Regions from separate parts of the Streptomyces sp. NPDC001204 genome, predicted to be linked through region 3. Evidence: riboswitches for the same ligand, from Rfam matches in the RefSeq annotation. Region 3 holds a riboswitch; each other region holds the start of a gene.
What was found. A riboswitch is a leader RNA that binds a small molecule or an ion and turns the genes downstream of it on or off. The one in region 3 is predicted to bind cyclic di-AMP.
Positions count from the first base shown of each region.

Region 1: it holds a riboswitch for cyclic di-AMP, as region 3 does, so the genes downstream of both, ACWC91_RS20615 (LysM peptidoglycan-binding domain-containing protein) here and ACWC91_RS09295 (M23 family metallopeptidase) in region 3, are expected to answer to the same signal.
Region 2: it holds a riboswitch for cyclic di-AMP, as region 3 does, so the genes downstream of both, ACWC91_RS26235 (transglycosylase SLT domain-containing protein) here and ACWC91_RS09295 (M23 family metallopeptidase) in region 3, are expected to answer to the same signal.

Region 1 covers NZ_JBSFJL010000014.1:77,849-85,445, reverse strand. Annotated here, with positions in the region: gene ACWC91_RS20620 (LysM peptidoglycan-binding domain-containing protein) at 1-835, shown strand, start outside; cyclic di-AMP (ydaO/yuaA leader) riboswitch at 1,018-1,185, shown strand; gene ACWC91_RS20615 (LysM peptidoglycan-binding domain-containing protein) at 1,190-1,912, shown strand; gene eno (phosphopyruvate hydratase) at 2,161-3,447, shown strand; gene ACWC91_RS20605 (FtsB family cell division protein) at 3,610-4,086, shown strand; gene ACWC91_RS20600 (DUF501 domain-containing protein) at 4,112-4,717, shown strand; gene ACWC91_RS20595 (Ppx/GppA phosphatase family protein) at 4,714-5,655, shown strand; gene ACWC91_RS20590 (NAD(P)/FAD-dependent oxidoreductase) at 6,097-7,479, shown strand.
Region 2 covers NZ_JBSFJL010000021.1:46,537-54,133, reverse strand. Annotated here, with positions in the region: gene ACWC91_RS26245 (LolA family protein) at 1-277, opposite strand, end outside; gene ACWC91_RS26240 (polyprenyl synthetase family protein) at 563-1,573, opposite strand; cyclic di-AMP (ydaO/yuaA leader) riboswitch at 2,058-2,243, shown strand; gene ACWC91_RS26235 (transglycosylase SLT domain-containing protein) at 2,249-2,734, shown strand; gene ACWC91_RS26230 (HAD family hydrolase) at 2,762-3,565, opposite strand; gene ACWC91_RS26225 (FAD-dependent oxidoreductase) at 3,701-4,903, opposite strand; gene ACWC91_RS26220 (carboxylate--amine ligase) at 4,991-6,229, opposite strand; gene fahA (fumarylacetoacetase) at 6,444-7,597, shown strand, end outside.
Region 3 covers NZ_JBSFJL010000005.1:110,500-118,096, forward strand. Annotated here, with positions in the region: gene ACWC91_RS09285 (M16 family metallopeptidase) at 1-1,047, shown strand, start outside; gene ACWC91_RS09290 (M16 family metallopeptidase) at 1,044-2,432, shown strand; cyclic di-AMP (ydaO/yuaA leader) riboswitch at 2,666-2,826, shown strand; gene ACWC91_RS09295 (M23 family metallopeptidase) at 2,839-3,582, shown strand; gene ACWC91_RS09300 (HPr family phosphocarrier protein) at 3,774-4,055, opposite strand; gene ACWC91_RS09305 (bifunctional acetate--CoA ligase family protein/GNAT family N-acetyltransferase) at 4,232-7,438, shown strand; gene ACWC91_RS09310 (Lrp/AsnC family transcriptional regulator) at 7,483-7,597, opposite strand, start outside.

The DNA of each region.
Region 1 (7,597 bases), on a different contig from region 3:
GACGCAGGACGACTGGGAGAAGTACGGCGGCCTCGACTACGCCTCGAGCGCCGACCAGGCCAGCCGTTCCCAGCAGATAGCCGTGGCCGAGAAGCTGCTCGCCGACAAGGGTCCCGGCGCCTGGCCGACGTGCGGGCTGCTCTCCGGGCTCAGCAAGAAGTCCGGGGCGGCGAAGGTCGACACCGGCGTGGGTGATTCGTCCGGATCCTCCAACTCCTCCGGAAAGTCCCTCACGGACGACCTCGGCCTGTCCGACTCGTCACAGACGTCGTCGGGCGATACGTCCGGTTCGTCCGACTCGTCGGATGTCGACCCTGGTTCGACCGATTCCTCCGGCTCGTCGGTCGCGTCCCCCACCACGTCCTCCCCTTCGCCGTCCTCGCCCGCCAAGAAGGGCGAGCAGGCCGAGTCCGACGCGTCCTCCGATGTCGCGGCGGGCGGGTCGCAGTCGCCCGCCGCCTCGCCCTCGGTCACGGCGCAGCCGGACTACACGGACAACTCGTGGCAGGTCGGCGGCACTTCGGCCCTGGTCGACACCGGCGCACTCAGCGGTGGGCGGCACCGCGGCGGCAGTGCCGTCGAGGACCCGGCCGACAGCCACTCGACCGCCTCCTCCGGCCGTCACGCCTCCCGTGGTGGCTCCGCGCGCGCCGTCGTCGCCGACTCCTACACCGTCCGCGCCGGCGACTCCCTCGAGTCCATCGCCGACTCCCTTGACCTCCCGGGCGGATGGGACGCGCTGTACGCGGCGAACAAGGGGGCGATCGGGTCCGACCCGAATCACATCTCCGCCGGTCAGACCCTGAATGTCCCTACCGAAACGCCCCAAAAGTAGGCGGAGTTCACGCCACGCTTCGCGCTGAATGTCCCATTCGGGGAAAGTGTGGGATGAGTCTCAGAAGCCCTGATCGTCTTTGGAATTCGGCGAAGCGCATGCCTACGGTCGTGACCGCTCGTCACCGCGAGCCCCGGCTGCCGCAACGCCGAATCCTGCCAGCGGCCGCACGGGAACAGTCGTCGCGTCAAGCGCCGTGGGCAGGAGCGGGGGACCCAAGGTAAGTGCCGCGCCGGGCAGTTGACCGGAGCGGCTAGGGGTGGAGCCGTGCCTCGTGTACGAGGCACGGCCGGGCAACTCAACCGGCCCGAACCCGACAGCTCACCTCGCAGGCGTCGGTGAGGGGATCCATCCATGCTGTTCTCCAGCAAGGGCAAGCACCGCCGTACGTCCAGGACCACCCGTGTCATCGCGCTCGCCGGTGTCGCCGGCGCCGCAGTCGCCGCCCCGCTGATGGCGGTCGGCAACGCCTCCGCCGCCACCGCCTCCGAGTGGGACGCGGTCGCCCAGTGCGAGTCCGGCGGCAACTGGTCCATCAACACCGGCAACGGCTTCTACGGCGGCCTCCAGTTCACCAACTCCACCTGGGCCGGGTACGGCGGCACCGCCTACGCGTCGCGCGCCGACCTGGCCTCCAAGTCGCAGCAGATAACCGTCGCCGAGAAGGTCCTCGCGGGCCAGGGCAAGGGCGCCTGGCCGGTCTGCGGCAAGGGCCTGTCCGGCGCCGCCTACACCGGCAGCGCCCCCTCGTCCTCCTCCTCGTCGGCGTCGGCGTCTTCCTCTTCGTCGTCGTCGAGCGGCAGCTCCGCCAAGAGCACCACCACCCGCTCGACCGAGCAGCAGGCCGCCAACCGCTCCGCGACGCGCCCCGCCCCGAGCAGGACCGTCACCACGCCCAACGGCGAGAAGGTCAAGAAGGGCGACGGCGAGTACAAGGTGGTCTCCGGCGACACCCTCAGCTCCATCGCCGCCGAGCACGGCGTCCAGGGCGGCTGGAAGAAGCTGTTCGAGCTGAACAAGAACATCATCGACAACGCCGACCTCATCTACCCGGGCCAGCAGCTCCACCTGAAGTAAGGGCCCGTACCGCCCTTCATGGGCCCCCGCCCCGGCGTGTTCCCCCCTACGCGCCGGGGCGGGTTCTTTTCGTCTCCCGCACACCCGGCCGTTCCCGAACCTTCCCCTTCCCTTTGTTCCGAGCGGGAACAAAGGGTACCGTCACTCTGTCCACGAGGCGGTCGGTCGGCCGGTCGCCGCCCCGGGACGGTTAGGCTCTAGGCGCAAGGCTCACGCCCCGCACTTCCAGCGTCACATCCCAGAAGGAGATGCTCGTGCCGTCCATCGACGTCGTCGTAGCCCGGGAAATCCTGGACTCCCGAGGCAACCCCACGGTCGAGGTCGAGGTCGGCCTCGACGACGGCAGCACCGGTCGTGCCGCCGTCCCCTCCGGCGCCTCCACCGGTGCCTTCGAGGCCATCGAGCTCCGTGACGGCGACCCCAACCGCTACCAGGGCAAGGGCGTCGAGAAGGCCGTCCTCGCCGTGATCGAGCAGATCGGCCCGGAGCTCGTCGGTTACGACGCCACCGAGCAGCGCCTGATCGACCAGGCCATGTTCGACCTGGACGCCACCGACAACAAGGGCTCGCTGGGCGCCAACGCCATCCTCGGCGTCTCCCTCGCCGTCGCCCACGCCGCCTCCGAGGCCTCGGACCTCCCCCTCTTCCGCTACCTGGGCGGTCCGAACGCGCACCTGCTGCCGGTGCCGATGATGAACATCCTGAACGGCGGCTCGCACGCCGACTCCAACGTGGACATCCAGGAGTTCATGATCGCCCCGATCGGCGCGGAGTCCTTCTCCGAGGCCCTGCGCTGGGGCACCGAGGTCTACCACACGCTGAAGAAGGTCCTGAAGAGCAAGGGCCTGTCCACCGGCCTCGGCGACGAGGGCGGCTTCGCCCCGAACCTCGGCTCCAACCGCGAGGCCCTCGACCTGATCCTCGAGGCGATCAAGGAAGCCGGCTACGCCCCCGGCGAGCAGATCGCCCTCGCGCTCGACGTCGCCGCCTCCGAGTTCTACAAGGACGGCAAGTACGTCTTCGAGGGCAAGGAGCGCTCGGCGGCGGAGATGACCGAGTACTACGAGGAGCTGGTGGCCGCCTACCCGCTCGTCTCCATCGAGGACCCGCTGTTCGAGGACGACTGGGCCGGCTGGAAGGTCATCACCGACAAGCTCGGCGACAAGGTCCAGCTCGTCGGCGACGACCTGTTCGTCACCAACCCCGAGCGCCTCGCCCGCGGCATCGAGGACGGCGCCGCCAACGCGCTGCTCGTGAAGGTGAACCAGATCGGTTCGCTCACCGAGACCCTGGACGCCGTCGAGCTGGCCCAGCGCAGCGGCTTCAAGTGCATGATGTCCCACCGCTCCGGCGAGACCGAGGACGTCACGATCGCCGACCTGGCCGTCGCCACCAACTGCGGCCAGATCAAGACCGGCGCCCCGGCCCGCTCCGAGCGCGTCGCCAAGTACAACCAGCTGCTGCGCATCGAGGAGATCCTCGACGACGCCGCGGTGTACGCCGGCCGCTCGGCCTTCCCGCGCTTCAAGGGCTGAGCCGCTTCGAGGGCCGAGCCGTTCCGGGGGCCGAGCCGCCCCGGAGGCTGAGCCGCGAAGCGTAAGGCTTCGCCAGTCGCACGTACGTCCCCGTACCCGGTCCCGTACCGTGTCCGGGGACGTACGCACGTGTGTGCACGGGCACGAACGGGAGGCGGGACGATGGCCGTCAAGGACCGGGACCGGTTCTCCACCACGACCAGGCTCAAGCTGCTCGGTGAGCAGACGGCGGCCCGTGTCTACCGTTCGCAGACCCGCCGCCAGGCCCGCCGCTCCCGTCTCACAGGCCGCGCGGCGCTGCTCGTGCTGGTGCTCTGCTCGATGGTGGTCGCCCTGGCCTACCCGATGCGGCAGTACGTCACCCAGCGCGCCGACATCGCCGACCTGCAACGGCAGAAGCGGCAGGCCCAGCAGCGGGTGGAACAACTGCGCGACCTCAAGGCACGCTGGCAGGACGACGCCTACGCCGAGCAGCAGATCCGGCGGCGGCTGCACTACGTGAAGCCCGGGGAGACCGGCTACGTCGTGGTCGACCCGGGCCCGGCCGAGCGGTCCCGCGCCGAGCGGGGGACGGCCCGCCGCCCCTGGTACGCCAACGTCTGGGACGGGGTCGACAAGTCCGACGCCTCCGACCAGTGAACTGACAGAGAGACATACGCAAGGCATGGAAACCCCACCGCCGCCCACCGAGCGCAGCAAACCCACCGAGGCGGACGTCGAGGCCTTCAAGCAGCAGCTCGGGCGGCCGCCGCGCGGGCTGCGCGCGATCGCGCACCGCTGCCCCTGCGGTCAGCCCGACGTCGTGGAGACGGCCCCGCGGCTGCCCGACGGCACGCCCTTCCCCACGCTGTACTACCTGACGTGCCCGCGCGCCGCCTCGGCCATCGGCACGCTGGAGGCCGACGGCGTGATGAAGGAGATGACGGAGCGGCTGGCCACCGACCCGGAGCTGGCGGCCGCGTACCGGGCCGCGCACGAGGACTACATCCGGCGCCGGGACGAGATCGAGGCGCTGACGGGCTTCCCCAGCGCGGGCGGCATGCCGGACCGGGTGAAGTGCCTGCACGTCCTGGTCGCCCACTCGCTGGCCGCCGGGCCGGGCGTGAACCCGCTCGGTGACGAGGCGATCGCGATGCTGCCCGAGTGGTGGCGCAAGGGCCCGTGCGTGACGCCCGCGGCGCCGTCGTCCGGCGAGGGGCGGCAGGCCGAGGCCTCCGAGGACGGCGGGTTCGCCGCCGGGCCCGCCGGGACCGAGGAGGACCGCGCATGACCCGGGTCGCCGCCGTCGACTGCGGTACGAACTCCATCCGTCTGCTGGTCGCGGACGCCGACCCGGCGACGGGCGAACTTCTGGAGCTGGACCGGCGCATGACCATCGTGCGGCTCGGCCAGGGCGTGGACCGCACCGGCCGGCTCGCCCCCGAGGCGCTGGAGCGGACCTTCGCGGCCTGCCGGGAGTACGCCGAGGCCATCAAGGAGTACGGCGCCGAGCGGCTGCGTTTCGTGGCCACCTCCGCCTCCCGGGACGCCGAGAACCGGGACGAGTTCGTGCGCGGGGTGATGGACATCCTCGGCGTCGAGCCCGAGGTGATCTCCGGTGACCAGGAGGCGGAGTTCTCCTTCACCGGTGCGACGAAGGAGCTGACGGGCCGTGCGGACCTCGCCCGGCCCTTCCTGGTGGTGGACATCGGCGGCGGCTCGACCGAGTTCGTCGTGGGCGACGACCACGTCCGCGCGGCGCGCTCGGTGGACGTGGGCTGCGTCCGCATGACGGAACGTCACCTGGTGCGGGACGGGGTGGTCACGGACCCGCCGACCGAGGAGCAGATCGTCGCCATACGGGCCGACATCGAGGCCGCGCTCGACCTCGCCGAGGAAACGGTCCCGCTGCGCGAGGCGCACACCCTGGTGGGCCTGGCCGGCTCGGTGACGACGGTGTCGGCGATCGCGCAGGGGCTGCCCGCGTACGACTCGGCGGCCATCCACCACTCCCGCGTCTCCCGCGAGCGCGTCCGCGAGATCAGCGACCGCCTGCTGCACTCCACGCACGCCGAGCGCGCGGCGATCCCCTCCATGCACCCGGGCCGTGTCGACGTCATCGGCGCGGGCGCCCTGGTCCTGCTGGCGATCATGGAGCGCATCGGCGCGCGGGAGGTCGTCGTCAGCGAACACGACATCCTCGACGGCATCGCGTGGTCCGTGGCGTAGGCTCGTCCGCCCTGGTTCTACTGGCCGGTAGCATCCGGTTGGGCAGTCCGGATACGGTGTGAGCGCACCCGGGGGGGCCGCCGTACGCCTCTCGGTGACGCTCCGCCAGGAAAACTTCGTGAAGTTCTTCACAAGGAATTCGGCCCTGTCAAGGGCCGAAAGGGCCTCCGGCGACCTTTTCGGGGTCTCAGCAGGCAGAAAACCGTGCTCGGGTGAGCGTCGGGAAGCGGTTCCGGAAGGGTCGCGGGGCCCCTCCGTGGGGGACCTTTTTCGGTCAGAGGAGCAGCTCACGCGGCCTTGACAACGGTCCGAACCGGACGGGGGCCGCCTGCCGCCGCCAGGGCCTGGCGAGCAGGGGGCGCGGAGTTTAGCACAGGGCCTGCCCAACCTTGTGAAGGGGCGCACGAGCGACCCCCCTGAGGCAGGTGGATACTCGATGCCATGAGCACCACGGAGCGTCCCAGGATCCTCGTAGTAGGCGGTGGGTACGTAGGCCTGTACGCAGCTCGGCGCATCCTCAAGAAGATGCGCTACGGAGAGGCGACCGTCACGGTCGTCGACCCCCGTTCGTACATGACCTACCAGCCCTTCCTCCCCGAAGCCGCAGCCGGCAGCATCTCCCCCCGGCACGTCGTCGTCCCGCTGCGACGCGTGCTGCCCAAGGCGGAGGTCCTCACCGGCCGGGTCACCACCATCGACCAGGACCGGAAGGTCGCCACGATCGCCCCGCTGGTCGGCGAGGCGTACGAGCTGCCCTTCGACTACCTCGTCATCGCGATGGGCGCGGTGTCCCGCACCTTCCCGATCCCGGGCCTGGCCGAGCAGGGCATCGGCATGAAGGGCATCGAGGAGTCCATCGGCCTGCGCAACCACGTCCTGGAGCAGCTCGACAAGGCCGACTCCACCACGGACGAGGAGATCCGCCGCAAGGCGCTCACCTTCGTGTTCATCGGCGGTGGCTTCGCCGGCGCCGAGACCATCGGTGAGGTCGAGGACATGGCCCGGGACGCGGCCAAGTACTACAACAACGTGTCCCGCGAGGACATGCGCTTCGTCCTCGTCGACGCCGCCGACAAGATCCTCCCCGAGGTCGGCCCGAAGCTCGGCCAGTACGGCAAGGAGCACCTCGAGGGCCGCGGTGTGGAGGTCTACCTCTCCACCTCCATGGAGTCCTGCGTCGACGGCCACGTGGTGCTGAAGAACGGCCTCGAGGTCGACTCCAACACGATCGTGTGGACCGCGGGCGTCAAGCCCAACCCGGCACTGGCCCGCTTCGGCCTGCCGCTCGGCCCGCGCGGTCACGTGGACGCCCAGCCGACCCTCCAGGTGACCGGCACCGACTACATCTGGGCCGCCGGTGACAACGCCCAGGTTCCGGACCTCGTAGGCCGCAAGGCGGGCAACGAGAACGCCTGGTGCCCGCCGAACGCCCAGCACGCGCTGCGCCAGGCCAAGGTCCTCGGCGACAACGTGATCTCCCAGATGCGGGGCTTCCCGCAGAAGGACTACGAGCACGCCAACAAGGGCGCGGTCGCGGGTCTCGGCCTGCACAAGGGCGTCGCGATGATCGTCATGGGCAAGATGAAGATCAAGCTCAAGGGTCGCCTCGCCTGGTACATGCACCGCGGCTACCACGGCATGGCCATGCCGACCTGGAACCGCAAGATCCGTATCTTCGCCGACTGGACCCTCGCCATGTTCCTCAAGCGCGAGGTCGTCTCCCTCGGCGCCATGGAGAACCCCCGCGACGAGTTCTACGAGGCCGCCAAGCCCGCGCCGGTGCCCGCCGCGAGCAAGACCGAGGAGAAGGCCAAGGCCTCCTGACCTTCAGGCCGTAGGTCTTCGGGCCTCCCGGTCCGACGAACGAACCGAAGGACCTCCCGCCATCCGTGGTGCGGGAGGTCCTTCGGCGTTCCGCGCGGCGTGACCCAGAGCCGTTGCG
Region 2 (7,597 bases), on a different contig from region 3:
AGGTCAGGCCGCTCTCCAGGCCGCCGAGGTTCGGCAGACCCAGGTCGGTGCTGACCTTGACCGTGCCGGACAGCTGCTGGACGTCCGACTTGGCGATTTTCTCTATGAGTTGCTGTGCGGTGATCTTCGGCAGGTCGGGGTCGCCGGACGCGGCGAGTGCGGGGACGAGCCCGATGGTCGCCGCCGCCACCCCCACCACCGTGACCGGGACGACGTAGCGCGCGGCCTTGCGGCGCCCCGTGCGCAGGTCGTCGGCTTCGGATTCGTTCGGTGCCATGTGTGCCCTACCTCCGTCTTCGGCGGCGGCTGTCCTTCTGCACTGGGGTGTCACCCTCAGCCGCCATTCTCACCCAGATCGGTGAGCAGTGGTGTGGTCCGTGGTTTCCATCTGACCAAATCGGCGGGGCGGAAGCGTCAGACCCCGGAGCCAACTCCGTGTACGCCTGCGGTATGACACACAAAGGGCGACGCCTCCCCACCCCGTAGGGGTAGATGTGGAGAGCGCCGCTCGAAGGGGCTGCCCGGCGGGGGCGGCCGGTGAGGCCGCGGAACCGGACGGGCGTCAGCCGGCCCGGTGCACCACCGCGTCGCACAGCTGGAGCAGGGCGGCCTTCGCGTCGCACTCCCGCAGCGGCGCCAGCGCGGCCCGCGCCTCCTCGGCGTAGCGCACGGTGTCACGGCGGGCGTGCTCCAGCGCCGGGTGCGCCCGCAGCGCCGCCAGCGCCTCCGCGTGCCGCGCGTCGTCGCTCAGGTCGGAGTCCAGCAGCTCGCACAGGGCGATGTCCTCGGCCAGCCCCAGCCGGGCCGTGCGCTCGCGCAGCCGCAGCACCGGCAGGGTGGCGATGCCCTCGCGCAGATCGGTGCCGGGGGTCTTGCCCGACTCGTGCGAGTCGGAGGCGATGTCCAGGACGTCGTCCGCCAGCTGGAAGGCGACGCCCAGCCGCTCGCCGTACTGCGTCAGCACGTCCACGACCGTCTCGTCGGCGCCGGACATCATCGCGCCGAACCGGCACGACACCGCCACCAGCGACCCGGTCTTGCCGCCCAGCACGTCCAGGTAGTGGTCGACCGGGTCCCGGCCGTCCTGCGGACCCGCCGTCTCCAGGATCTGCCCGGTGACCAGCCGCTCGAACGCCACGGCCTGCACCCGCACGGCCTCCGGGCCGAGGTCGGCGAGGATCTGCGAGGCGCGGGCGAAGAGGAAGTCACCGGTCAGGACCGCGACCGAGTTGCCCCAGCGGGTGTTGGCGCTGTCCACCCCGCGGCGCACGGCGGCCTCGTCCATCACGTCGTCGTGGTACAGCGTCGCCAGATGGGTCAGCTCCACCACCACGGCCGAGGGCACGATCCCCGGCGCGTACGGATCCCCGAACTGGGACGCGAGCATCACGAGCAGTGGCCGGAACCGCTTCCCGCCCGCCCTGACGAGATGCTGCGCGGCGCCCGTGATGAACGGGACCTCGCTCTTGGTGGCTTCGAGCAGCCCTTCCTCGACAGCCGCCAATCCGGCCTGGACATCGGCTTCGAGAGCCTGGTCCCGCACGCTCAGCCCGAATGGCCCGACGACGGTCACGAGGGGTCTCCTGTCTGCTGGTGTCTGCTGGGGATTACACGGTTTGTCGATAGGTCGCTGCCCTCACTCAAGTCAGCGTATCCGGTCACGTTTCGATCACCGATATCGCCCACCTATACGGGCCAGGCCACTTCACCCGACGTGACCACCATCACGTGTCAGCCACACGGCCCATCCACACTCACACATGAAGTCCGATTCACCCCTATTGGGGTTTCAATTCTCTTTAGTGGTATTTGCTCTTCGGCTGCCCGAGCCGTGACTTGGGACACACCCCCTTCCATCCACGCCGCCTCTCGCATTCCTTCACATCCCCTTTACACCAGTCGAGTTGACCCTTGGCAGATGCAAAGGATCAAGCACCACATACCCCCCAGACCAAGGTCAAATAGGGCGATGTGTGATTCCGGCACTTGTTCGGGACATGTGCTCTCGCATACGTTCCCGGCACCGACGGGCGGACGCCGAATCCTGCCGCCGCCCGTAATCCCAACGACCGAATGAACCACGGCAGGAGCGGGGGACCCAGGTAAGCCGCCGGGCCGGGCGTCGTACGTACCGCGTACACCGCACCGGAACGGCTTGGGGTGAAGCCGCGCCCTTCAAGGCGCGGCCGGGCACCTCCCAGCCCGAACCCGACAGCTCACCTCGCAGGCGACGGAGAGGAATTCCCCCATGCCTGCAAACGGTCAGCGCAGCTCTTCCCGCACCGCCCGCCTCGTCCGCGCCCTCGCCGTCACCGGCACGGGCGCAGCCGTCCTCGCCGTGCCGCTGCTCGGCGCCACGACCGCGTCCGCGGCGACCCCGGCCACCGTCCGGACGGCCGCCAGCTTCGGCTACTCGAACAACCTCGACGGCTGGATCCGGGCCTCCCTGGCGGTCATGGCGGAGAAGGGCATCCCGGGCTCCTACAACGGGATCCACCGCAACATCATCCGCGAGTCCTCCGGCAACCCGCGCGCCATCAACCTCTGGGACTCCAACGCCAAGAAGGGCATCCCGTCCAAGGGTCTGCTCCAGGTCATCGACCCGACCTTCCGGGCCTACCACGTGAACGGCACGTCCTGGGACATCTACGACCCGGTCGCCAACATCACCGCCGCCTGCAACTACGCGGCCAAGCGGTACGGCTCCATCGACAACGTCTTCGGCGCGTACTGACCGGACCGCGGCCGGCGCACGCACCGACTAGACAAACAGTCGTTCGAGGACGACGGCGATGCCGTCGTCCTCGTTCGACGTCGTGACCTCGTCGGCCACCGCCTTGAGCTCGGGGTGGGCGTTGGCCATGGCGACGCCCCGGGCGGCCCACTGGAACATCGGGATGTCGTTCGGCATGTCGCCGAAGGCGAGGGCGCTCTCGCGGCCCAGTCCCAGGTGTTCGGCGGCCAGCGCCAGTCCGGTCGCCTTGGTGATGCCGCACGGCTGGAGTTCGACGGTCCCGGGGCCCGACATGGTGACCGTGGCGAGGGAACCCACCGCGCCGCGGGCCGCCTCCGCCAGCTCGTCGTCGGACAGCGCCGGGTGACGCAGCAGCACCTTGCTGATGGGCGCGCGCCACAGGTCGTCGCGCCGTTCGACCCGTACGGCGGGCAGCGCCGGGTGCGGCATGAGATACCCCGGCTCGATGAGCGTGAGCCCCTCGACCCCGTCCTGGTCGACCGCGGCGTACACCTCCCCCACCTCGGCCTCGATCTTGCCGAGGGCGGTCTCGGCCTGCTCCCGGTCCAGGGTGACCGACCACAGCAGGCGGTCGCTGCCGGCGTCGTAGAGCTGTGCGCCCTGACCGCACACCGCGAGCCCCGTGGTGCCGAGGACGTCGAGCAGTTCCCGCACTCTCGGTGCCGGCCGTCCGGTCACCACGAGGTGCCGGGCACCTGCGGCCGCCGCCCTCGCGAGCGCGGCGAGGGACCGTTCGGACACGGTGTGGTCGCCGCGCAGCAGCGTTCCGTCCAGGTCGGTGGCGATGAGGGCATGTGCGAGGGCGGCCATGATCAGAGAATACGGATGCCCCGGCCCGCCGGCTCGACCGGAGCCGGACGACCGCGACGGCCACCGTGCTCCCGGCTCCCTCTCTTCAACTCCCTTGCCTGTGAGGGCGCTTCGGCCCAGCGGACGAGGTTCCCCTCAACCGTGCCTGGCCGCGAGGTGTGCGGCCAGCCGCGGAGAGGCGAACTCCGTGCCGCACACGAACCGCATCACCGGCCCGTACGAGGCCGCCGCCGGCAGCCCCGTGAAGTAGAGGCCGGGTACCGAGGAGACGTAGCCCGCGCCGAGCCTCGGGGCGCCGCGGCTGACCGCGAGTCCGGTGCGCAGCTCGTGGCCGAGGAAGCCCATCGCGGCGATGTCGACGCGGTAGCCGGTGGCCGCCATGACGTGGTCCGCCTCCAGTTCCCGGCTCTCGCCCGCGAGGGTGCGCACCGTCAGTACCGGACGCCCGCCCCTGACCTCGGCGCGCACGATGCCGCTCACCTCGTGGACCGGCACCGCCGGCTCGAAGCGCTCGCGCAGCCACCAGGCGCCGAGCGGGCCGAGGACCCGGCGGACCAGATGGTGGCGGACCCCGGCCGGGAGGTACCGGAAGGGCTGCGGGTGGTAGCTCAGCGCCCACAGCGACCAGGCCCGGCCGAACGGCGACTCGGGCCGGAACCTCGGCTGCTCCCAGGGCGGGGCGCCGAAGGCGACCGCGCCTCGGCCCCGCGCCACCACCCGCACCCGCGCCCCGGCCTCCGCCGCGAGCACCGCCGTCTCCAGCGCGGACTGGCCGGCGCCGACGACGATCAGCTCCTTCCCGGCGAACCGGCCGAGGTCGTGGTGCTGGGAGCTGTGCGAGAGCGGCCCGGTGGGCGTGGGTCCGTCCGGCACCGCCGCGGCCAGCTCCGGCGGCAGATGGGACAGGCCCGACAAGCCCGTCGCCACCACGACCGCGCGGGCGGTGAACTGCTCCCCGGAATCCGGCTTCAGCTCGAAGCCGCCGCCCGGCCGCCGGTCGACCGACACCACCCGCACCCGCTCCAGCTCGGGCACCAGCCTGCGCTGGAACCACTCGCCGTAGGCGATGAAGGTCTCCACCGGGATGATGTCCTCGTCGGTCACCAGCGGTCCGATGCCGGCCGCGGCGCAGTAGTCGGCGAGGGTGTGGCCACGCTGCGGGCAGTCGATGCCGGAGGCGGCCGGGGTCGACTTCAGCAGCATTCCGGCGGGCATGTGGTCGCGCCAGGCGACCATGGGCTCGCCGAAGACGCGGACCGGGATGCCCCGGGCGCGCAGATGGGCGGCGGTGGACAGGCCGAACGGCCCGGCACCGATGACTGCCACCGGTTGGTTCACGAAGTCCCTCCCCAGGACGTGCTCACGTCACTTCGTGGGCCGGCTCGGGCGGCGGGACGGGCCGCCCGCACACGCTCGTGCTCCGCCCTAACCGGTCGTGCCGCCGCGGCGGTTGGTCCGCCACAGCTGATAGAGGTGCCGGGCGCCCGGCCGCACGAAGCGGGCGAGCATCGTGAGGAACGGCAGCGGGTCGTCGCCCGCGAGCCAGGCCAGCTCGGTGCCGCTCGGCCTCGCCGGCGCGTGCGGCGTGGTGTAGCCGCTGCGGCGGTAGGCGAGCAGGGCGGGCAGGTCGATGTTCTCCACGACGTACCGGTGGCCGGCGCGCTGCTCGCCCTCCGGGACGGGCCGCCCGGTGAGGTCGAGGTGCATGGCACGCACGACGTCCACGCCCGACTCGCTCTCGAAGAGCCGGAACTGCGCGCCCATGCGCGGATTGAAGTCGAGGAGCTTGTACTGCCCGTCGCGCCGGTCGAAACGCAGGTCGAGGTCGACGATGCCGGTGAAGCCGATCTGCTTGATGAACCGCGCGGCGAGGTCGGCGAGTTCCGGGTTGTCGACGACGTACGCGTTCGCCGTCATGCCCGCGTGCGGCGGCCAGGAGCGGACCTTGACGCCGGTGAACATCGCGAGCGGGACCGAGTTCTGGTCGAAGTAGGCGTGCACGATCCAGTCCTCGGCCTCCTCCCGCGGCAGGTACTCCTGGAGGATCACGCCCGGCCGCTCGCCCCAGTCCCGGGCCAGGGCCAGCAGCCCCTCGCGGCTGTTGATCCTCGTGGTGCCGTTCACCGCGGGGCTGCTGCGCCGGACGAACGCCTCGCGGTTCTTGGCCACCACCGGGAAGCAGGCCTTCTCGGCGAACGCCACGATGTCGTCGTACGACTGCGGGAAGGCGGCCGTGGGGCTCGGGATGCCGTGCTCCACGCACAGTTCGTGCAGACCCTGCTTGCTGGCCACACGGCGCGGCAGGCCGGGGGCGACGGGCGGGAAGAGGAAGTGGCCTTCGAGTTCGTCCTGGTGCTCGGCGATCAGGACGGCGGCCTCCTCGTCGGTGGGCACCAGGACGGTGGGCCGGCCGATGCGGCGGCCGATCCGCAGCAGGCCCTCCACCAGACGGTCCGCGCCCTCCGTGCCCCTGGTCGGCCAGACGAACGCGCGTTTGAGATAACGGGATGAGGCCGCCGGTGTGTAGGCGTCCTCGGTGATCGCGTACATCGGCACGCCCAGACGGCCGAGGCTGCGGATCGCGCCCACCCCGCCGTGGTGCAGCGGGTAGTCGCCGAACTTCACGATCAGGCCCGGGACCTCACGGTCGGCCCGGAAAGGCACACTGACGGCATTCCTGGCCACGGGTCCCCCCACGTGTCCCCCCTAAGGAGCGGATCCACCCCGTCCGCGTCCCCAGAGGACGCTAAGCCGGAATTGCCCCCTCCCACAAGACCAATTCGGACATTGCAAACTCTTTAGACACTGCCCAAGACATGCGACGCCCCCGTAACGTGTGGCCCGATCACATGGAATTCCGGAAAGGAAGGCAGTACCCATGCCCCCCTTCGAGGTCCCCGAGGGCGACCCCTTCGGTCCGCACAACCTTCCCTACGGCGTCTTCTCCCCCGCCGGGTCATCGGAGAGGACCGTGGGCGTCCGGCTCGGCGACCACGTGCTCGACGCGGGAGCGGCGGCGCGGGCACTCGGTTCGCCGTACGCCGGACTGCTCGCGCGGCCGACCCTGAACCCACTGCTGGCCGCGGGCCGCACCGCGTGGTCCGACGTGCGGCGCGCGCTGACGTCGTGGGTGACGGTGCCGGCCCACCAGGAGACCGTCGCGCCCTTCCTGCACCCGCTGTCCTCGGTGACCCTGCACCTCCCCTTCGAGGTCGCGGACTACGTCGACTTCTACGCCTCGGAGAACCACGCCCGGAACGTGGGGCAGATCTTCCGCCCGGACGCCGAGGACTCGCTGACGCCCAACTGGAAGCACCTGCCGATCGGTTACCACGGCCGCTCCGGCACGGTGGTGGTCTCCGGCACGGACGTGACGCGCCCGTCGGGCCAGCGGAAGGCCCCCACGGACCCCGCGCCGGTGTTCGGCCCCTCGGTCCGGCTGGACATCGAGGCGGAGGTCGGCTTCGTGGTGGGCGCGCCCTCGCGGATGGGGCAGCCGGTCGCGCTCGGCGACTTCCGCGAGCACGTCTTCGGGCTGTGCCTGCTGAACGACTGGTCGGCGCGCGACATCCAGGCCTGGGAGTACGTCCCGCTCGGGCCCTTCCTCGGCAAGTCCTTCGCCACGTCGGTGTCGGCGTGGATCACTCCGCTGGACGCGCTGGACGAGGCGCGGGTGGCCCCGCCGCGGCGGACCCACCCGCTGCTGCCCTACCTGGACGACTCCGCGGACGAGCCCGGCGGTTACGACCTGCGGATCTCCGTCGCGATCAACGGCCACGTGGTCTCCGAGCCGCCCTTCTCCACCATGTACTGGACGGCCGCTCAGCAGCTCGCCCACATGACGGTCAACGGCGCGTCCCTGCGCACGGGCGACCTGTACGGCTCGGGCACGGTGAGCGGACCCGCCGAGCACGAGCGCGGCTCGCTGCTGGAGCTGACCTGGAACGGCCGGCAGCCGCTGGAACTCCCCGACGGCAAGCGGGCGTTCCTGGAGGACGGCGACGTGGTGACGCTCTCGGCCTGGGCACCGGG
Region 3 (7,597 bases):
CAGCTGGAGCTCGCCCTCTGGCTGGAGGCCGACCGCATGGGCTCCCTGCTCGCCGCGCTGGACGACGAGTCCATGGAGAACCAGCGGGACGTCGTCAAGAACGAGCGCCGCCAGCGCTACGACAACGTCCCCTACGGCACCGCCTTCGAGCGGCTGACCGCCCTCGCCTACCCGGAGGGCCACCCGTACCACCACACGCCGATCGGGTCGATGGCGGACCTGGACGCGGCCACCCTGGAGGACGCGCGCGCGTTCTTCCGCACGTACTACGCGCCCAACAACGCCGTCCTGTCGGTCGTCGGTGACATCGACCCGCAGCAGACGCTCGCCTGGATCGAGAAGTACTTCGGCTCCATCTCGTCCCACGACGGCAAGCCCGAGCCCCGCGACGGCTCCCTGCCCGAGGTCATCGGCGGGCAGCTGCGCGAGGTCGTCGAGGAGGAGGTCCCGGCCCGCGCCCTGATGGCCGCCTACCGGCTCCCGCACGACGGCACGCGCGCGTGCGACGCGGCCGACCTGGCGCTCACCATCCTCGGCGGCGGCGAGTCCTCCCGGCTCTACAACCGGCTGGTGCGCCGCGACCGTACGGCCGTCGCGGCCGGCTTCGGACTGCTGCGGCTGGCCGGCGCGCCCTCCTTGGGCTGGCTGGACGTGAAGACCTCCGGCGACGTCGAGGTCCCCGTCATCGAGTCGGCCATCGACGAGGAGCTCGCCCGGTTCGCCGAACAGGGCCCGACGGCCGAGGAGATGGAGCGCGCCCAGGCCCAACTGGAGCGCGAGTGGCTGGACCGTCTCGGCACTGTCGCCGGCCGCGCCGACGAACTGTGCCGCTACGCAGTCCTGTTCGGCGACCCGCAACTCGCCCTGACCGCGGTCAAGCGCGTCCTGGAGGTGACGCCCGAGGAGGTCCAGGAGGCCGCCAAGTCCCGCCTGCGCCCCGACAACCGCGCGGTGCTCGTCTACGAGCCGACCGCCGCCGACGTGCAGGACGACGACCGGGACGCGGACGCCGCGGCCACCGACGAGACCGAGGAGGCGGCGAAGTGACCGAGCTCGCCACGATGGAGTTCCACCCCCAGCCCCGGGCCGGCGCGGCCAAGCCGTGGGCGTTCCCCGCGCCCGAGCGCGGGACGCTGGACAACGGCCTGACGGTGCTGCGCTGTCACCGCCCCGGCCAGCAGGTCGTCGCCGTGGAGGTGCTGCTGGACGCGCCCCTGGAGGCGGAGCCGGCCGGCCTGGACGGCGTCGCCACGATTATGGCGCGGGCCTTCTCCGAGGGCACCGACAAGCACTCCGCCGAGGAGTTCGCCGCCGAGCTGGAACGCGCGGGCGCCACCCTCGACTCGCACGCCGACCACCCCGGCGTACGGCTGAGCCTGGAGGTCCCGGCCTCCCGTCTGGCCAAGGGCCTCGGCCTGCTGTCCGACGCCCTCAGGGCGCCCGCGTTCGCCGACTCCGAGGTCGAGCGGCTGGTGCGCAACCGGCTCGACGAGATCCCGCACGAGCTGGCCAACCCGGCCCGCCGCGCCGCCAAGGAGCTGTCCAAGGAGCTCTTCCCGGCCGGCTCGCGCATGTCGCGTCCGCGCCAGGGCACCGAGGAGACGGTCGTCACCATCGACTCCGCGGCCGTCCGCTCCTTCTACGCCCGGCACGTGCGCCCGGCCACGGCCACCGCCGTGGTCGTCGGCGACCTCACCGGCGTCGACCTCGACGAGCTGCTGGGCCGGACCCTGGGCGCCTGGACCGGTTCGCCCGCCAAGCCGCGGCCCGTGCCGCCGGTGACCGCCGACGACACCGGCCGCGTGGTCATCGTGGACCGGCCCGGCGCCGTGCAGACGCAGCTGCTCATCGGCCGGATCGGCCCCGACCGGCACGACCGCGTGTGGGCCGCCCAGGTGCTCGGCACCTACTGCCTCGGCGGCACCCTCACCTCCCGCCTGGACCGCGTCCTGCGCGAGGAGAAGGGATACACCTACGGGGTGCGGGCGTTCGGCCAGGTGCTGCGCTCGGCCCCCGACGGGTCGGGCGCCGCGATGCTCGCCATCAGCGGCTCGGTCGACACCCCGAACACCGGCCCGGCCCTGGACGACCTGTTCACGGTGCTGCGCAAGCTCGCCGCCGAGGGTCTCACCGACGCCGAGCGGGACGTCGCCGTGCAGAACCTCGTCGGCGTGGCGCCGCTGAAGTACGAGACGGCCGCCGCCGTGGCCGGCACGCTCGCCGACCAGGTCGAGCAGCACCTGCCCGACGACTACCAGGCGACGCTCTATCAGCAGCTCGCCGCGACCGGCACGGTGGAGGCGACCGCGGCCGTCGTCAACGCGTTCCCGGTGGACCGGCTGGTGACGGTCCTCGTCGGTGACGCGGCGCAGATCAGGGAGCCGGTCGAGGCCCTGGGCGCCGGCCGGGTCACCGTCGTCGCGGCCGAGTAGCGGTAGCACCTCGTTGCCGCCGCCGTCGCACGCGCGACGAACGGCACACGCGCACGTGGGGCCCTGGTGACCGAAGCGTCACCAGGGCCCCACGATGTCCGAATTGAGGGGGAGGTTGCCTGTCTGCCCTGTGGTATGCGCTACAAAACTTCTGATCCGTTTGGGAATTGAAAGCGGCCCCGTTTAGCGTCGGTCCGGCTGTTCGTCGGGCAGTGCGCCGCGTCCGCGGCACCGGACAGTCATCGCCGAGTCCCCGTACGGCGTGAGCCAGGGGAGCCGGGGACCCACCGTCCCTGGGGTGAATCGGACACCCGCGCACGCCGCGAGGGGGCCGTAGGAGACCTTCCTGCTCCGAACCCGTCAGCTAACCCGGTAGGCGACAGGGAAGGAAAGGACCCACGTCTCCATGGCGTTCACCCGCGCCGCCGGGAAGCACCGCCGGCCGAGCCGGATGCACCGCACCACCGCCCGCGCGGCGGGCGTCGCGGCCCTGGCCACCACCGGCGTCATCGGCACCCTCGCCGCCCCGGCCCTCGCCGCGGAGGCCCCCGCCCCCGAGGACACCGGCCTCACCCCGGTCGTCACCATCGGCGACAGTGTCGCCGAGAAGATCGACGCCCAGGCCGTCGCCCAGCACAGGGCCGCCGCGCGCAAGCAGGCCGAGGAGGCCGCGCGCAAGAAGGCCGCGGAGGAGCGCGAGGCCAAGGCGCGCGCCGCCCGCGAGGCGGAGCGCGAGCGTCTCAACGCCTTCGTGACGCCGATCCTCGACTCGTACATATCGACCGGCTACCGCACCGGCGGCTCCCTGTGGTCCTCCGGCGCCCACACCGGCATCGACTTCCACGCCGCGAGCGGCACCACCGTCCACGCGGTCGGCATCGGCACCGTCGTCGAGACCGGCTGGGGCGGGGCGTACGGCAACCAGGTCGTGATCAGGATGGCCGACGGCATGTACACCCAGTACGGGCACCTGTCGTCCATCGGGGTCTCGGTGGGCCAGCAGGTCGTCCCGGGCCAGCGGATCGGCCTGTCCGGCGCGACCGGCAACGTCACCGGACCGCACCTGCACTTCGAGGCCCGTACGTCCCCGGACTACGGCTCCGACGTCGACCCCGTGGCCTACCTCCGCAAGCACGGCGTCAACGTCTGACCCGCCGCGCCGGCGCACCGCCCGGCGCGCCACGCGACACTCCCGAAGCCCCGGCTCCCGAGCCGGGGCTTCCGGTGTCCCCCTCCGTGTTCCGTTCCGGTGTTCCGGTGTTCCGGGGCCCCGCCGGGCACGCCGAAGCCGTGCCACCCGATCCGGGCGGCACGGCTTCGGCGCTGGACCGGTCCTGCCGGTCAGACGGTCTCGGGAAGCTCCCCGAGACCCTCGGCGACCAGCTTGGCCAGCCGGTCCAGCGCGGCGTCCGCGCCGTCGGCGTCGGAGGCCAGGACGACCTCTTCGCCGCCCTCGGCGCCGAGGCCGAGCACGGCCAGCATGGAGGCCGCGTTGACGGGCGTCCCGTCGGCCTTGGCGATCGTCACGGGGATGCCTGCGGCCGTGGCGGCCCGGACGAAGATGGAGGCGGGGCGGGCGTGGAGGCCCTCGGCCCAGCCGACGTTGACGCGGCGCTCAGCCATGTGTTGCTGCCCTTCGGGTGATCAGGGTTGTCTAGACCAGTTTTCCACACGTGAAGCGAGCCCGGAGCGGGGGTGTGCGCCGCTCCGGGGGGCGTCGGACCGCGGCCTCGGTCCGACGTGTGTCCTCCACAGACTGCCTCGCGCCGGTGCCGGACGCGAGCCGTACGCTGGGCCCCATGCAGACCTCGCCGGACCGGCACGAGTACCCCGCCCACTGGGAGGCCGACGTGGTACTGCGCGACGGCGGCACCGCACGGATCCGCCCCATCACCGCCGATGACGCCGGCCGTCTGGTCAGCTTCTACGAACAGGTGTCGGACGAATCCAAGTATTACCGCTTCTTCGCGCCCTACCCGCGCCTCTCCGCGAAGGACGTCCACCGCTTCACGCACCACGACTTCGTGGATCGGGTGGGACTCGCGGCCACGGTCGGCGGCGAGTTCATCGCCACCGTACGCTACGACCGCATCGGCGCGGACGGCATGCCCGCCTCGGCGCCCTCCGACGAGGCCGAGGTCGCCTTCCTGGTGCAGGACGCCCACCAGGGACGCGGGGTCGCCTCCGCGCTCCTGGAGCACATCGCGGCCGTCGCCCGTGAGCGCGGCATCCGGCGCTTCACCGCCGAGGTGCTTCCGGCCAACACCAAGATGATCAAGGTGTTCACGGACGCCGGGTACATCCAGAAGCGCAGCTTCGAGGACGGCGTCGTACACCTGGAGTTCGACATCGAGCCGACCGACCGCTCGCTGGCCGTGCAGCGCGCACGGGAGCAGCGGGCCGAGGGGCGGTCGGTACGGCGGCTCCTGGCGCCCGGCTCGGTCGCCGTCATCGGAGTGGGCCGCTCGCGCGGCGGCGTGGGCCGCAGCATCCTCGACAACATCCGCGACGCCGGGTTCACGGGCCGGCTCCACGCCGTGAACCGGGCCTTCGGCGAGGACTGCCAGGAGATCGACGGGGTGCCCGCCCACCGCTCGGTGCGGGACATCGACGGGCCCGTGGACCTCGCCGTCGTCGCCGTGCCGGCAGAGCGCGTCCCGGACGCGGTCACCGAGTGCGGCGAGCACGGGGTGCAGGGGCTCGTCGTGATCTCCGCGGGCTACGCGGAGAGCGGCCCCGAGGGACGTGAGCGGCAGCGCGCCCTCGTGCGGCAGGCGCGCACGTACGGCATGCGGATCATCGGGCCCAACACCTTCGGGATCATCAACACCTCGCCGGACGTCCGTCTGAACGCCTCGCTCGCCCCCGAGCTGCCCCGGCCCGGCCGCATCGGGCTGTTCGCCCAGTCCGGGGCCATCGGCATCGCGCTGCTGTCCCGGCTGCACCGGCGCGGTGGCGGGGTCACCGGGGTCACGGGCGTGTCGACCTTCGTGTCGGCCGGCAACAGGGCGGACGTCTCCGGCAACGACGTCATGCAGTTCTGGTACGACGACCCCGACACCGACGTCGCCCTGATGTACCTGGAGTCCATCGGCAACCCGCGCAAGTTCACCCGCCTGGCCCGGCGTACGGCGGCGGTGAAGCCGCTGGTCGTGGTGCAGAGCGCGGGCTCCGCCCCGCAGGGGCACGCGGTACGGGCGACGCGGCTGCCGCACGCGACGGTGTCCGCGCTGCTGCGGCAGGCCGGCGTGATCCGGGTCGACACCATCACCGAACTGGTCGACACCGGCCTGCTGCTCGCCCGGCAGCCGCTGCCGCCGGGGCCGCGGGTGGCGATCCTCGGCAACTCCGAGTCGCTGGGAGTGCTGACCTACGACCGCTGCCTCGCGGAGGGGCTGCGCCCCCAGCCGCCGCGGGACCTGACGACGGCGGCGTCGGCGGAGGACTTCCGGATCGCGCTGTCCCGGGCGCTCGCCGACGAGACCGCCGACGCGGTGGTCGTCACGCTGATACCGGCGCTGGGGGAGGGGGCCGCCGAGGACTCGGCCCTGGCCGAGGCACTGCGCTCGGCCGCGCAGGAGTTCCCCGGCAAGCCGGTCCTGGTCGTGCACGTCGAGTTCGGCGGTCTGGCGGAAGCCCTCTCCGCCGCCACCAGCACGGCCCCGCCACCCGGCCCGGGCCCCCACCCGGGGGCGACCCCGCTGCTGCCCCCTCCCACGACACCCCGATCCGCCCCGGCGGGTCCGGGTCACCAGGCGGTCGGGGCTTCCCCCGCTGGTGCGGGCGGGGCTTCCCCGGCCGACCCGAACCCGGAGACCGGCACCGGTCCGAAGGCGTGCACAGGACCCGGGCGAGGTCCGGGTCACGCCCCGGGTCCGGCTTACGCCCCCGGCCAGGGGCACACCGGCGCTCCTGGCCACGCCTCCGTTCCTGGCCACGCCCCCGGCCCGGCGCCGGCATCGGCTCCCGGCCATACCTCTCGCCCGGGCCAGGCACCGGGACCGGGCCAAGCTTCCGCCACGGGCCCGCAGCCCGGCCCCCGGAGGCCGTTCCCCGACGCGCCTGAAAGGGGCGCGGCCGGGAGCGTAGACCCCGCGGGCGTGACGGCGGGCGGTGCCGGTTCCGGGCCGGCCCCCACCGGGCCGCGGCTGATCACCGCCTATCCCGCCGCCGAGCGCGCCGTGCGGGCCCTCGCCGAAGCGGTCCGGTACGGCCAGTGGCGGCGGGAGGCCGCGGAGCCGGGGAAGGTGCCGGAGTACGAGGACATCGACGAGAAGGGCGCCGCCGCCTTCATCGGCGGACTGCTCGAGCGCGGGCAGGGCCTCACGCTCGGTACGGAGGAGACCTGCGAGCTGCTCGGCCGGTACGGCATCCACGTGCGCCGGGCCCTGCCCGCCCCCACGCCCGACGCCGCCGCGGAAGCCGCCCGCGCCCTCGGCTACCCCGTCGCCCTGAAGGCCACCGCCCCGCACCTGCGGCACCGCGCCGACCTCGGAGGCGTACGCCTCGACCTCACCGACGAGGATCAACTCCGCTGGGCCTACGCCGAGTTGACGGACCTCTTCGGCAAGCCCGAGGAGCTGCGGCCGGTGGTGCAGGCGATGGCACCCCGAGGGGTCGACACCGTCGTGCGCGCGGTCATCGACCCGGCGGCCGGCGCGGTGCTCTCCTTCGGGCTCGCCGGAGTCGCCTCCCAGCTGCTCGGCGACATGGCGCACCGGCTGATCCCGGTCACCGACCGCGAGGCCACCTCCCTGATCCGCTCCATCCGCACGGCACCCCTGCTCTTCGGCTGGCGCGGCTCGGCACCGGTCGACACGCCCGCGTTGCAGGAGCTGCTGCTGCGCGTGTCACGGCTGGTCCACGACCACCCGGAGGTCGTCGCCGTCACCCTGGAGCCGGTCGTCGTCGCCCCGCGCGGGCTGACCGTCCTCGACGCCACCGTGCGCCTGGCACCCCCGCCCGCCCGCGACGACCTCGGCCCGCGCACGCTTCCGGTGTACTGAATCGGCTACCGGGGGCTCGTCCGGGCTCGGACCCGGTGCGCGCCCTACCAGGGCCGTATGGGCCGCGTTCCCGTGCGTCGTCCGTCCCCGTCGAGCAGGTGCCCCATCCGCTTGACCGTCCGCACTCCGACGATCCGGTCGACGACCGTGAGGGAGGGG